Regions from separate parts of the Levilactobacillus zymae genome, predicted to be linked through region 1. Evidence: predicted binding sites of a transcription regulator. Region 1 holds the regulator's gene; the other holds the start of a gene.
The links. The regulator HrcA, encoded in region 1, represses chaperone genes, less so after heat shock. The targets are predictions, from matches to a motif close to TTAGCACTCNNNNNNNNNGAGTGCTAA.
Positions count from the first base shown of each region.

Region 1 (6,674 bases):
CGGTAACGGCCTTCACATTGCGGGACGCGGGAACCTTTGATGCGCAAGCTGGAACCCAGACCATTGACTTTGAGGTCAGCTGCTCCAAGGGAACCTACGTCCGGACACTAGCGGTGGACCTAGGAAAGAAACTAGGCGTTCCGGCCGTGATGGCCTCGCTAACGCGACTTAAGAGCGGTGGGTTTACCCTGGATCAGGCGGTGACCTTAGAGCAGGTCGCAACCGCCGTGGCCCAAGATGACCTGGCCACGGTTTTACGACCGATCGACTACGCTTTGCAGGATTACCCGCACGTGGCGTTGTCCGAGAAGCTTTGGGGGTTAGTTAAAAACGGGGTGTTTTTGAGTCCCGCTGAAATTGAAACGGACCCCAGTATCGTTCCTACCGTTGCGTTGACTTACCAAGGGGCCACTAAGTGTCTCTACCAATGGTCGGCCACTAAACAACAATATAAGCCGTTGAAGATGTTTACGGTGGAGTAAAGTGAAGGAGTGAATAGCCGTTTATGGAAGTTATTCGAATACATCATCCATTGGATCCCCGGAAAATTCCCGCAGATCCAGTGGTCTTAGCCATGGGATTCTTTGATGGCGTGCACTTGGGCCACCAGGCCGTGATTAATCGCGCGAAGGTTCTGGCCCAAAAGCGGGGCGTCAAGCTAGCCGTATTGACGTACGACCATCATCCGGCGCTGGTTTACCGACCGTTGACTAACGACGACCGTAAATATTTGAGCCCAGAACCACGTAAATTGCGGCAGTTAGAACGGTTGGGAGTTGAGCGGGTTTTTTGGGTGAACTATACCGGTGAATTCGCCGCGCAGACGCCGCAAGAATTTGTGGATCACTACCTGGTGCCGTTCCACACGGTTGTAGCGGTCGCGGGGTTTGATCACACCTATGGCCCCAAGGACGTGGCGATCATGGACCGGCTCCCCGAATATGCGCAGGGACGGTTTGCTGTGGAGACGGTGCCGGCCGAAACGCTAGCAAACGGTAAAGTTAGTTCGTCACGAATTCGGGCAGCCATGAAGGCGGGTCAAGTTGATCTGGTGAACCAGCTGTTGGGCTATCCTTATCGCACCACGGGCTTAGTGGTGCACGGAGAAGCCCGGGGGCGGACCATTGGGTACCCAACGGCTAACGTCTTAGTCCCGGAGAATCAATGGCTCCCGGGAATTGGCGTTTACACGGCTCGGCTGAAGGTCGGGGCCATCTGGTATCCCGGGATGATCTCGGTTGGGCGCAATGTGACCTTTGGGGAGCATCGCCCCATTACTGTGGAAATGAATTTATTGGATTTTCACGGCAACCTTTACGGCGAGTCCGTAGCCGTTGAATGGCACCACCGATTACGCGGTGAGGTAAAATTCGACAATGCGGACGGCCTGGTGGCGCAATTAGCCCAAGATGAGGCGGATACCCGCGCGTACTTTGCCCAGGTGGCGCGCCACGAATAGACTGATGGCCAACCCTGATGAATGATTAGGGTTGGCCATTTTGCTGTGCTAAACTAACGGTCTGGTGGGGAAACTTAAGCGTTAGCCGCTTAACGGAAAGACCGGATTCCCTGGTTTGCCGGGTTAAATCGGGCCGTAAATTAAAAAATTAGCACTTAACCTAAGAGATTGCTAAATTTCTTGCTGGATTTCTTGACTTAAAAACGCGATTTTGCTACATTATATATGTGTCTTAGCACTTGGAAGATTGAGTGCTAAAAAAGGGGTGATTGTGATGCTGTCAGAAAGACAGATGATGATTCTGCGAGCCATTGTCCGTGATTTCACCAACAGTGGTGTTCCGGTGGGATCCAAGGCACTAGCTAAGCAGTTACCCATCCACGTCAGTTCGGCCACGATTCGTAATGAAATGGCGGCCTTGGAAGACCAAGGGTTGATTCGGAAGACCCACTCGTCTTCTGGGCGGATTCCGTCCGTCGAAGGTTATCGCTACTACGTGGATCATTTGGTTAAGCCAGACCCGTTGCGGCCTAATGACTTGAGCATGATCCAATCGTCACTGGGCGGTGACTTCCATAAGATTGATGAGATTATCTCCCAATCGGCCACCATTTTATCGAATTTGACCAGCTACACGGCCTTTACCTTAAAGCCAGAACTCAAGGATAGTCGGTTAAGTGGCTTTCGGTTGGTCCCCTTAGGCCACCGGCAAGTCATGGCGATTTTAGTTACCGATAGTGGGGACGTGGAAAATCAAACGTTTGATGTGACCGAAGCGGTGACAGGTGAGCAGTTGGAAGCCGTTGTCCGCTTGATTAACGATCAGTTAGTCGGGTTGACCTTACCGGAAGTGTTGCAGAAGTTACGGACCGACATTCCCGCGAAGATTACGCATTACCTGCAAAGTCCGCAGGGATTCTTGGATATCTTTGGGGATGTCTTGACTCGGGCGGCGCAGGAGCGTTTCTACGTGGGCGGTCGCTTGAACCTGTTGAACTTCTCACAGGATAGTGACGTTGATTCTTTAAAGGCGTTGTATTCGTTGATTGATAAGACGGATGATATCGCCAACGTCTTGGGTCAGCCACGGGATAACATTTCCGTGCAGATTGGTAACGAAATGACTAACGACGCATTGCGTAATTATAGTTTGATTACGGCAACCTACGACGTTAATCAGCACGGTCGCGGAATGATCGCCATTTTAGGACCTACGCGAATGCCATATTCGCGAATGTTAGGTCTGGTTGGCGCGTTTCGTGAAGAGCTCGCGAAAAAACTACTCGATTATTATCGTTATTACGACGAGTAACAGAAAGGAAGGGGTTCATTCGTGGCTGATAAGCAACCGAAATCTGCTGACGCTAAACAAGTCCAGCAGGCAACACCAGATCAACCAGCAGCGGACGTGAAGACCTCAGCGTCGAGCGCCGCTGAGCAACCAACCACTAAGGCTGAAAAACAGGCCACCAAGCCGGATCCTCAGGCAGCCGAGTTAGCGGAGCTGAAGCAGAAGTCTTCTGCCATGGAGGACAAGTACCTCCGGGCCGAAGCCGAGATTCAAAATATGCAAACGCGGTTCCAAAAAGAACAGGCGACGTTGATCAAGTACGATGGTCAACAGTTGGCTAAGGATATCTTACCGGTGATTGATAACCTGGAACGGGCGCTGGCCGTTGAAGCTAAGGACGAAGCGGCAACGGGGTTGAAGAAGGGTGTTCAGATGACCTACGATCACTTGGAAGATGCCCTGAAGCGCAACCATGTGACTGAAGTGGTTGCGTTGGGTCAAAAGTTTGATCCGACCTTACACCAGGCCGTTCAGACGGTTCCGGCCAGTGATGACCAACCGGCTGAAACGGTGGTTCAGGTGCTCCAAAAGGGGTATCAGTTAAAGGACCGGGTATTACGACCGGCCATGGTGGTTGTTGCACAATAAATTAAAAATCTAACAGTAAAAGAGGGAATTTTTGATGGCAAGCAACAAAATTATTGGGATTGACTTAGGGACGACGAACTCCGCCGTTGCCGTTTTGGAAGGTAGTACACCAAAGATTATTGCCAACAAGGAAGGCGCCCGGACGACGCCATCCGTTGTGGCCTTTAAAGATGGGGAAACCCAAGTGGGTGAAGTGGCCAAGCGTCAAGCCATTACCAACCCGAACACGATTTCATCCATTAAGAGTCACATGGGTGAAGCCGGCTACAAGGTTAGTGTGGACGGCAAGGACTACACGCCAGAACAAATCTCCGCGATGATTTTGCAACACTTGAAGTCGTTTGCTGAAGACTACATTGGTGATACGGTTTCGCAAGCCGTGATTACGGTACCCGCCTACTTCAACGATGCTCAACGGCAAGCCACGAAGGATGCCGGGAAGATTGCGGGCTTGGACGTTAAGCGGATCATCAACGAACCAACCGCTGCGGCCTTAGCTTACGGCTTGGACAAGCAAGATAAAGACGAAAAGATCATGGTCTACGACTTAGGTGGGGGGACGTTTGATGTCTCCATCCTGGACTTAGGGGACGGTGTCTTTGACGTTCTGTCCACTAACGGGGATACCCATTTAGGTGGGGATGACTTTGACCAAAAGATCATGGACTGGTTAATTGCCGGCTTCAAGGATGAAAATGGTGTTGACTTGTCCAAGGACAAGATGGCCTTACAACGGTTGAAGGATGCGGCTGAAAAGGCTAAGAAGGACCTCTCCGGAGTGACGGAAGCTTCCATTAGCTTGCCATTTATTTCTGCCGGCGCTAACGGCCCACTGCACTTGGAAAAGTCCTTAACGCGGGCTAAGTTCAATGAATTGACCGCTGACTTGGTTGAAAAGACGCGGATTCCAGTGGAAAACGCCTTGAAGGATGCCGACTTACAAGCTTCCGATATCAACGTGGTCATCTTAAACGGTGGGTCCACCCGGATTCCAGCCGTTCAAGAAGCCGTTCAAAAGTGGACGGGTAAGGAACCAAGTCACTCTATCAACCCAGACGAAGCCGTGGCCTTAGGGGCTGCCGTTCAAGGTGGGGTCATTACCGGTGACGTGAAGGACGTTGTGCTGTTGGATGTTACCCCATTATCCTTAGGGATTGAAACCATGGGTGGCGTCTTCACTAAGCTGATTGATCGCAACACGACCATTCCAACGAGCAAGTCTCAAGTCTTCTCTACGGCGGCTGATAACCAACCGGCCGTTGATATCCACGTCTTGCAAGGTGAACGGCCAATGGCTGCTGACAACAAGACGTTAGGGAACTTCCAGCTGACGGACATTCCAGCCGCCCCACGTGGGGTTCCTCAAATCCAAGTGACCTTCGATATCGATAAGAACGGGATCGTTAACGTTTCGGCTAAGGACATGGGGACCAACAAGGAACAAAAGATCACCATCAAGAGTTCCGACGGTCTGTCCGACGACGAAATCGAAAAGATGATGAAGGAAGCTAAGGAAAACGAAGCGGCCGATAAGCAACGTAAGGAAGAAGTCGACACCAAGAACGAAGTCGACCAACTCCTCTTCCAGACCGATAAGACCTTAAAGGAAGTTAAGGGCAAGGTTTCCGACGATGAAATCAAGAAGGCTGAAGACGCACGGGATGCTTTGAAGAAGGCCCAAGAAGCCAACAACCTGGATGATATGAAGACCAAGAAGGATGACTTAACTAAGATTATCCAAGACCTCTCCGTGAAGTTGTATCAACAAGCCCAAAATGCTCAGGGCGGGGCCGCTGGTGCGGCCGGCGCTACTGGGGCCCAAGGTGCTCAAGGTAACGACACGACGAACAATGGTGGTAAGGATGATAATACCGTTGACGGTGACTTCCATGAAGTTCACGATGACGATAACAAGTAAGCCAAGCCAACTTTGAGAATAAGTTAGGGCAAAAAGTCAGAGTCCGCGGGGCTTTGGCTTTTTGTTTCGAGGTATGCTATTCTTACTAGTAGTTTTTTAATATCGGGATTTGATTGGGAGGAAAACGATGGCGCAAAAGGACTTATATGGTGTACTTGGTGTCTCTAAGGACGCCAGTCAAGACGAAATCAAGAAGGCCTACCGGAAATTATCCAAGAAGTATCACCCAGACCTTAATAAGGCCCCTGATGCGGCGGAAAAGTTCAAGGAAGTCCAGGATGCTTACGACGTCTTGGGCGATAAACAGAAACGGCAAAACTACGACCAATACGGGTCGGCAGACGGTGCGCAAGGCGGCTTCGGCGGCTTTGGTGGCGGCCAAGCTGGCGGTTTTGGTGGTGGCGGCTTCGGCGGTGGCGGTTTCGACGACATCTTCAACCAATTCTTTGGTGGGGGCGGTCAACGGAACCCGAACGCGCCACGGCCGGGTCGGGACCTGCAGTACCAGATGAACTTGACCTTTGAAGAAGCCATCTTTGGTAAGAAAACTAAGATCACCTACACCCGTGAGGCACAGTGTCACACCTGTGGGGGGAACGGGGCCAAACCCGGCACCTCACCGGTCACCTGTCACCAATGTGGCGGCTCCGGTTACGTGACCACGGTCACCAACACGCCGCTGGGCCGGATGCAAAGTCAGCAACCTTGCCCGGTTTGTCACGGAACGGGTCAAGAAATCAAGGAAAAGTGCCCAACCTGTGGTGGTTCTGGTCACGAAGAACAACGGCACGAAGTGGAGGTCACCATTCCCGCTGGGGTGGATGACGGCCAACAAATGCGGTTGCAGGGTCAAGGTGAATCCGGCACTAATGGTGGTAGCTACGGGGATCTCTTTATTATTTTCCAAGTGACGCCTAGCAAGGACTTCCGGCGCGATGGCACCGAAATTTACTTTGACCAACCGATTTCGTTCATCCAGGCGGCCCTGGGTGACGATGTCCAGGTCAAGACCGTTCACGGTGACGTTAAGTTGAAGATCCCTGCCGGCACGCAGGGTGGCACCACGTTCCGGTTACGGGGCAAGGGTGCCCCACGGTTGCGCGGCAACGGCAACGGTGACGAGCACGTCACCGTGAAGGTTGTGACCCCGAAGAACCTGAATAAGGGTCAACGGGACGCCTTACGGGCCTTTGCCAAGGCCAGTGGCGAGAACGTTTCCGGGACCGGCAAGGGGAACTTGTTCGACAAAATGCGCGATAAATTCAATGAATAAATAGTAATTGATGCAACGACTGGTGTGGGTTTTAACCAGTCAAGGCTACTGAAAGTGTTCAGTAGCCTTTTTTTGGTCACTCAAT
Region 1 is NZ_JAVLAS010000001.1:1,444,914-1,451,587, forward strand. Features, by position in the region: gene truB (tRNA pseudouridine(55) synthase TruB) at 1-482, shown strand, start outside; gene ribF (riboflavin biosynthesis protein RibF) at 506-1,459, shown strand; gene hrcA (heat-inducible transcriptional repressor HrcA) at 1,734-2,771, shown strand; gene grpE (nucleotide exchange factor GrpE) at 2,793-3,398, shown strand; gene dnaK (molecular chaperone DnaK) at 3,433-5,316, shown strand; gene dnaJ (molecular chaperone DnaJ) at 5,444-6,589, shown strand.

Region 2 (6,674 bases), 460 kb from region 1:
AATTGGGCTCCATTCAAGGCTCCATGGCCGCCATCGCCGTGGTGATCATCTCGGTGGTCGTTGACGTGGTGGTTCCCATCTTCGCAATGATTGTCGGTCTCAAATAAGTATTGATATATTATTGGTAACCATTATTAAAGGGGCCCGCTCAAGCAAATTTGAGCGGGCCCCCTTTTTAATGATGGTTAACCCAGCGAACCTGATGGCCCTTCACCCGACATCTCAAACTTGATTAAGTCATAGGGCCGTTCAATTCGGAAGTTATAGAGTTGACAGAAGGACTTATGAGTTGAGAAGGTGAGTGTTCAAACCGTAAAATACCTAGCAACTTAACAGGTTAAGCTACTAATCATACAATATCATATGGCTAAAAAAGAGTAAGCCCTATTTCTTTTACATTTTAAATGTTGTATATAGAAGAAATTATAATGGACACACTAAGCGTTTCTAGAGATCACTGTGGGGGCGTTGTGTCGCTCCTCAGCGTATATAAAAAAGGCGTCTCGGATTTTAACCCTAGACGCCCTTGATGAACTATTCTTTTAGATGGTAGTTATACGTCGAAATAATGATATTTTCTCGTGAATTCAGCACCGCCCGCAAGCGCAACGCCGTCTGGTTATGCAAGACGTTTTGCCAAGGATGGCGTGGAACGAACTGTGGAACCAACACCGTGGTCGTAAAGTTTCGTTCCGTCGCCCGCTTAGCAATCACATCACAAAACCGCAACGTTGGCGTGGCGATGGACCGGTACGACGAATGAATATCAACGAACCGGATATCCGGGAACTCTTCCTTAAATTCTAAGGCTGTCTTGTGTTCCTTCTTCGGGTTCTCGTCAAACGACACGTGCATGGCAATGACGTAGTCCCCAATGGACCGCGCATAATTGATGGCCCCACTGGTCACCCGGGTAATGTTGCTGACCAGCACGATGACGGTCGCCCCATCATAATGGTGAATCTCGGCCTTGGCTTTCGCCGCCACCCGCAACTGCCGCGCAACGTTCAGGTAGTGTTGGTGAATCCGGTAGAACATCATCAACAATAACGGCATGATAATCAGGTACGGCCAAACGTTACCGAACCGCAGGAACAGTAAAATGCCCACGAGGACCACTGAGATTAAGGCCCCCAGAAGGTTAATGGCGGCTTTCCCCAACCACCAGCCTTCCCGCGTCCGGAACCAGTGAATGATCATCCCGGATTGGGATAAGGTAAAGGGTACGAACACCCCAATCGCGTATAGCGGAATCAGGAGCGTGGTTTGCCCGTGGAAAATCAGAATCAGGATAATCGCCCCAATGGCTAACGAAATAATCCCGTTAGAATACCCCAAGCGATCCCCTCGGTCGAGATACGCGTGTGGTAAGAACTTATCCTTGGCCAAATTGTAGGCCAAGATTGGAAACGCCGAGAACCCCGTGTTGGCAGCCACCGCTAAAATTAAAGCCGTTGAGAGTTGTAACAGGTAATACAACACGCCGTGGCCGAAAACACCACCGGCAATCTGGGACAGCACCGTCTGATTAGACTGGGGCCGAATGCCCATGTAGTAACTCAGGTAAGTGATCCCCGAGAAGAAGATGGCTAAAATGATGGCCATCATGGCTAGCGTCGCCGCGGCATTGTGCCGCTTAGGCTGCTTAAAGTTCGGCACCGCGTTACTGATGGCTTCCACCCCGGTTAAGGACGATGACCCGGAGGAGAAAGCTCTTAAGAACAGTAGGAGTGTCATCCCCTGCACCGGTGCGCCAATCGCTGCCGCAGCGTGGTAAGTCACGTGACCCGTTACGATGTTGTAAAACCCAACACCGACCATCACCAGAATCATGAGGATGAAGAAGTAGACCGGCACGGTCAGAAAGGCCGCCGATTCCCGCATCCCCCGCAAGTTCAACAGCATAATCCCAATAACAATTAACACTGAGATTAAAACTGAATACGGATATAACGCAGGGATCGCCGACGTAATCGCCTCGGTCCCGGAAGTGGTTGATACGGCCACCGTTAACATGTAATCAACCAGTAGCGAACCACCAGCGACCAAACCAGCCGATTGCCCCCAATTGGTGCTAGCGACCGCATAGGCCCCTCCACCGGACGGGTAAGCATGAATAATTTGCTGGTAAGAAAGCGTGATCGCAAATAACAGAACTAAAACCAACGCAGCAATCCATAACTGATACATCAAGGCTGCAGCGGATAAAGTAATTAGGACTGTGGTAATTTGCTCAGTACCATAAGCCACGGAGGATAAGGCATCAGAGGATAGCAACGCTAAGGCTTTAAACTTAGTGAGCGCCTGACCGCCTTCGTCCATGGTCTTGAGGGGTTTTCCAATCAAAACCCGCTTTAAATAATGCCACATGACTATTTACTCCTTATCTCCACGAAAATAATAATTCGAAAATCCGGTCATTGGCCGGGCTATTCAACACCACTCGCTTTTGCGAATGCAAACGTCATTCTACTACTTCTAGCTCAACATTACCACAATTCTTAGCGTAAGCAAGCTGCAATTTTGGGACCCATTTTGCCAACCGAAAAAATAAAGCGCTCTCATAAAAAGCAATGCCGTTATCCCCCGTCCCCGTAAGGCTAATCGTGACTCCGCACTAACTAAATTTCCGCTTAATTATCTCACGGATTCGCGCAACCTCGCCGGTTAACCGACGGTGCTTAGGCCGAACTATCTGCCGTTATAATCATTTAAATTATCGGCAATTCCGTACCCACGTTCTCACGGCACACAAAAACACCCCCGCCAATGACGAGGGTGTCTGTGACACATTGTTATGCGTTAAGAACGGTTTTACATCATACCGCCCATGCCGGGTTGTGCGGCTGGGGCAGCTGGTGCTGGGTTCTTTTCTGGCTTTTCAGCGACAACGGCTTCAGTGGTCAACAACAAGGCGGAAACGGAGGCCGCGTTTTGCAGAGCAGAACGGGTAACCTTGGTTGGGTCGGTAATCCCGGCAGCAACCATGTCTTCGTACTTGTCATCGGCAGCGTTGTAACCAACACCTGGCTTTTCACCCTTCAAGTGTTCAACCACAACGGAGCCTTCGACCCCGGCGTTCGTGGCGATTTGACGAACGGGTTCTTCCAACGCGCGCAGCACGATGTTAACCCCGGTCTGTTCGTCGCCTTCAGCCTTCACGGCAGCAACATCCTTGATCACGTTGATCAAAGCAGTCCCACCACCGGCAACGAAGCCTTCTTCAACGGCGGCACGGGTCGCGTTCAAGGCATCTTCAATCCGGTACTTACGTTCCTTCAATTCGGTTTCGGTAGCAGCACCGACCCGAACCACAGCAACACCGCCGGCCAACTTAGCCAAACGTTCCTTCAGCTTGTCACGGTCGAAGTCAGAAGTCGTGTCAGCGATTTGACCCTTGATTTCTTCAACCCGAGCAGCGATTTGGTCCTTGGTACCAGAACCTTCCACGATGGTGGTGTTGTCCTTGGTAACGTTGACCTTTTGGGCTTGACCTAATTGATCGATGGTCGTGTCCTTCAAGTTCAGACCTAAGTCATCGGTAATGACAGTCCCGCCAGTCAGAACGGCGATGTCTTGAAGTTGAGCCTTCCGCCGGTCACCAAAGCCTGGGGCCTTAACGGCAACCACGTTGAAGGTTCCCCGCATCTTGTTCAGAACCAAGGTTGGTAAAGCTTCACCGGTAATGTCATCGGCAATGATCAACAGGGAACGACTTTGTTCAACCACGGATTGTAATAATGGTAAGATATCTTGAATGTTGGCAATCTTCTTGTCGGTAATCAAGATGTATGGGTTGTCCAAGTTAGCTTCCATCTTGTCGTTGTCGGTGACCATGTATTGTGACATGTAGCCACGGTCGAATTGCATTCCTTCAACCACGTCCAAGCTGGTGTCCACCCCACGGGATTCTTCAATGGTGATGACCCCGTCGTTACCAACCTTTTCCATGGCATCCGCAATCAGCGAACCCGTTTCTTTGCTAGCAGAAGAAATAGAAGCGATTTGGGCGATATCGTCCTTGGTCTTCACGTCATGGGACATCTTGTGTAACCCATCAACTGCGGCAGCCGTCGCCTTCTCAATCCCCCGACGGATACCAACTGGGTTAGCACCGGCAGTGACGTTCTTCATTCCTTCGTTCACGATGGCTTGGGTCAGAACCGTTGCGGTCGTGGTCCCATCACCAGCGATGTCGTTGGTCTTGGAAGCAACTTCGGAAACCAGCTTAGCGCCCATGTTTTCAAAGTGGTCTTCTAATTCGATCGACTTCGCAATCGTCACCCCATCGTTCGTGATGGTTGGGTTACCGTAACTTTGTTCCAAAACAACGTTACGTCCCTTAGGTCCTAAGGTGGTCTTCACCGTGTCGGCTAACTTGTCAACACCGGCTAACATTGCGCTACGTGCATCTTCAGAAAACTTCAATTCTTTAGCCATTATTCTAGTTCACCTCATACAAAATTTTTTTAAAAATGAGTTTTTGGATCAATCGTTGGGAAAGAATTAGTCGATAATCGCAACTAAGTCCTTTTCGTGTAAAACAAGGTAAGTCTTGTCTTGGTACTTCACTTCAGTACCGGAATACTTGTCAAACAAAACCTTGTCGCCAACCTTGACGCTTGGCGCAACCTTTTCGCCATTGTCCAACACCCGGCCGTCACCGACTGCAACGACGTTGGCCGTTTGAGGCTTTTCCTGGGCATTACTTGCTAACACAATGCCGCCAACCGTTTCTTCTTGTTCTTGTGGTTGGTCTAAAATGACGCGGTCTCCTAATGGTTTTAACACTTGAATCCCTCCAATAAACTGACTAATTAACTTTAGTTTTAGCACTATTAGCACTTGACTAACATAAGTGCTAATCACAGTTTCTAATATATGATTTTTTGTTTTAAAAATCAAGGAATTTGGCAAACTTTCTTGGTGAGTGCTAATTTGTCCCTATTCTACCTAAACTCCGGCAACGTCCCCACTTATTTCACCCGGAATCTGAGAAACTTAAGGTTTTGCTTACCTTTCCCTAGACCTTCAGTCTAATTCAGCTGGAAAATTCTCGCTTACACTGCGCCATCGCCGAAACGTGCTTACCAGGGGCAACGGGTTCCGCTTAAACCCGATTAGCCAAGTGCGTTGCCATTAACAGGTGCTGGATTTTTGTCCTGAAACTATCGCCATCTGCGGCTGCTGAAACGTGCGACTGACGGGCAGCCGGTTCCGCTTAACCCCGATTAGCCAAGTGCGTTGTCATTAACAGGTGCTGGATTTTTGCCTTAAAATTATCGCCATCTGCGGCCGCTGAAACGTGCTTACCAGGGGCAACGGGTTCCGCTTAACCCCATTTCGGCAATTAGCCAAGCCCAGGCTAATCACCGAAATGACGTTAATGCTCGCCCGCTGACCGCCCCTGGACGCACTCTTATACAAAAAAAGCCGTAATCCTTTCAGACTACGACTCTTGTTTAATCTTTGTGATTGTAATGTTCCAAGAAGTAAATCAAGGTTTGTAATTCGTTGGTCAGATCCACGTTTTGGACCCGCACGCCCTTAGGTACCGTGATGCGTAGCGGCGTGAAGTTCAAGATTCCCTTGATGCCCCCCGCGACCGCTTCGTTTGTGACCTCTTGGGCCACGTCCGATGGGACCGTCAAGATGGCCACTTGGATTTGTTGCTCTTCCAGTTGCGTCCGTAAATCCGTCATCGGATAAATTGGAACCCCGCTTTGGATCGTGTTCGCAATATCCTCGTTAATATCGAACGCCGCACTAATCCGTACGTTGCTATCTTGGTGAAAGTTAAAGTTCAACAACGCGTGACCCATATTTCCGACCCCGATCAACGCCACGTTGGTCAGCCGGTCCTGATTTAAAATCTTGCGGAAGAACTTAATCAGGCTTTCAACGTCGTAGCCGTAACCCCGCTTTCCTAGGGCGCCGAAGTAGGAAAAGTCCCGCCGAATGGTGGCCGAGTCGACCTTTACGGCTTCAGAAAGCTCCGTCGAAGAGACCCGCGTTTTATCGGCATCTAGTAGGATGTTTAAGTAGCGATAATAAATCGGCAATCGTTTCGCCGTCGCGCGTGGAATTTTTTGTTCTGTCAAAGCATGTTACCTCCTAATCAATTATTGCCGGTCATCGCTAAAACCACATCAGTCCCCACGACTTATAGGCTTAACTTATTCGACAATTGTGAAACCTCATTTCCTATAGATTATAGCATATCAGCTAATCTTGTGAAAGAAATTGCAAATAATTATTATCAGCTTTCACAATCTGCATCGGTGAGCAGCGCTTTAAATTATTTCACAAAGTCATCCAAAACGCAATTTTTTATTTACTGAGCCGTTCAGGGGCGACACGATGGGAAAATGCGGGCAATTAACCTGACAATATTTCGGCTTAACTGCACAATATGCTAAAATGTAGAGTATTAATAACCGCAAATTGCGTAAAGGAGGTTGGTTTTGTGATTCTCTTACAAGTCCAACAAGTGACCCGGCGTTTCGGGGCCACCGTCCTCTTCCACGATGTCAATCTCGACGTCGCCGAACACGGACGGGTCGCCTTAGTCGGGCGCAACGGGGCTGGTAAATCCACCCTGATTAAAATGATTGCCGGGGAAACCACCCCCGACGAAGGTCAAATTACCCGTAAACGGGGCCTGACCGTGGGGT
Region 2 is NZ_JAVLAS010000001.1:988,426-995,099, reverse strand. Features, by position in the region: gene lrgB (antiholin-like protein LrgB) at 1-107, shown strand, start outside; gene RI501_RS04465 (APC family permease) at 535-2,370, opposite strand; gene groL (chaperonin GroEL) at 2,815-4,440, opposite strand; gene groES (co-chaperone GroES) at 4,507-4,791, opposite strand; gene RI501_RS04450 (redox-sensing transcriptional repressor Rex) at 5,463-6,101, opposite strand; gene RI501_RS04445 (ABC-F family ATP-binding cassette domain-containing protein) at 6,467-6,674, shown strand, end outside.
Region 2: the regulator HrcA is predicted to act here: its motif matches at 4,839-4,865, upstream of groES (co-chaperone GroES).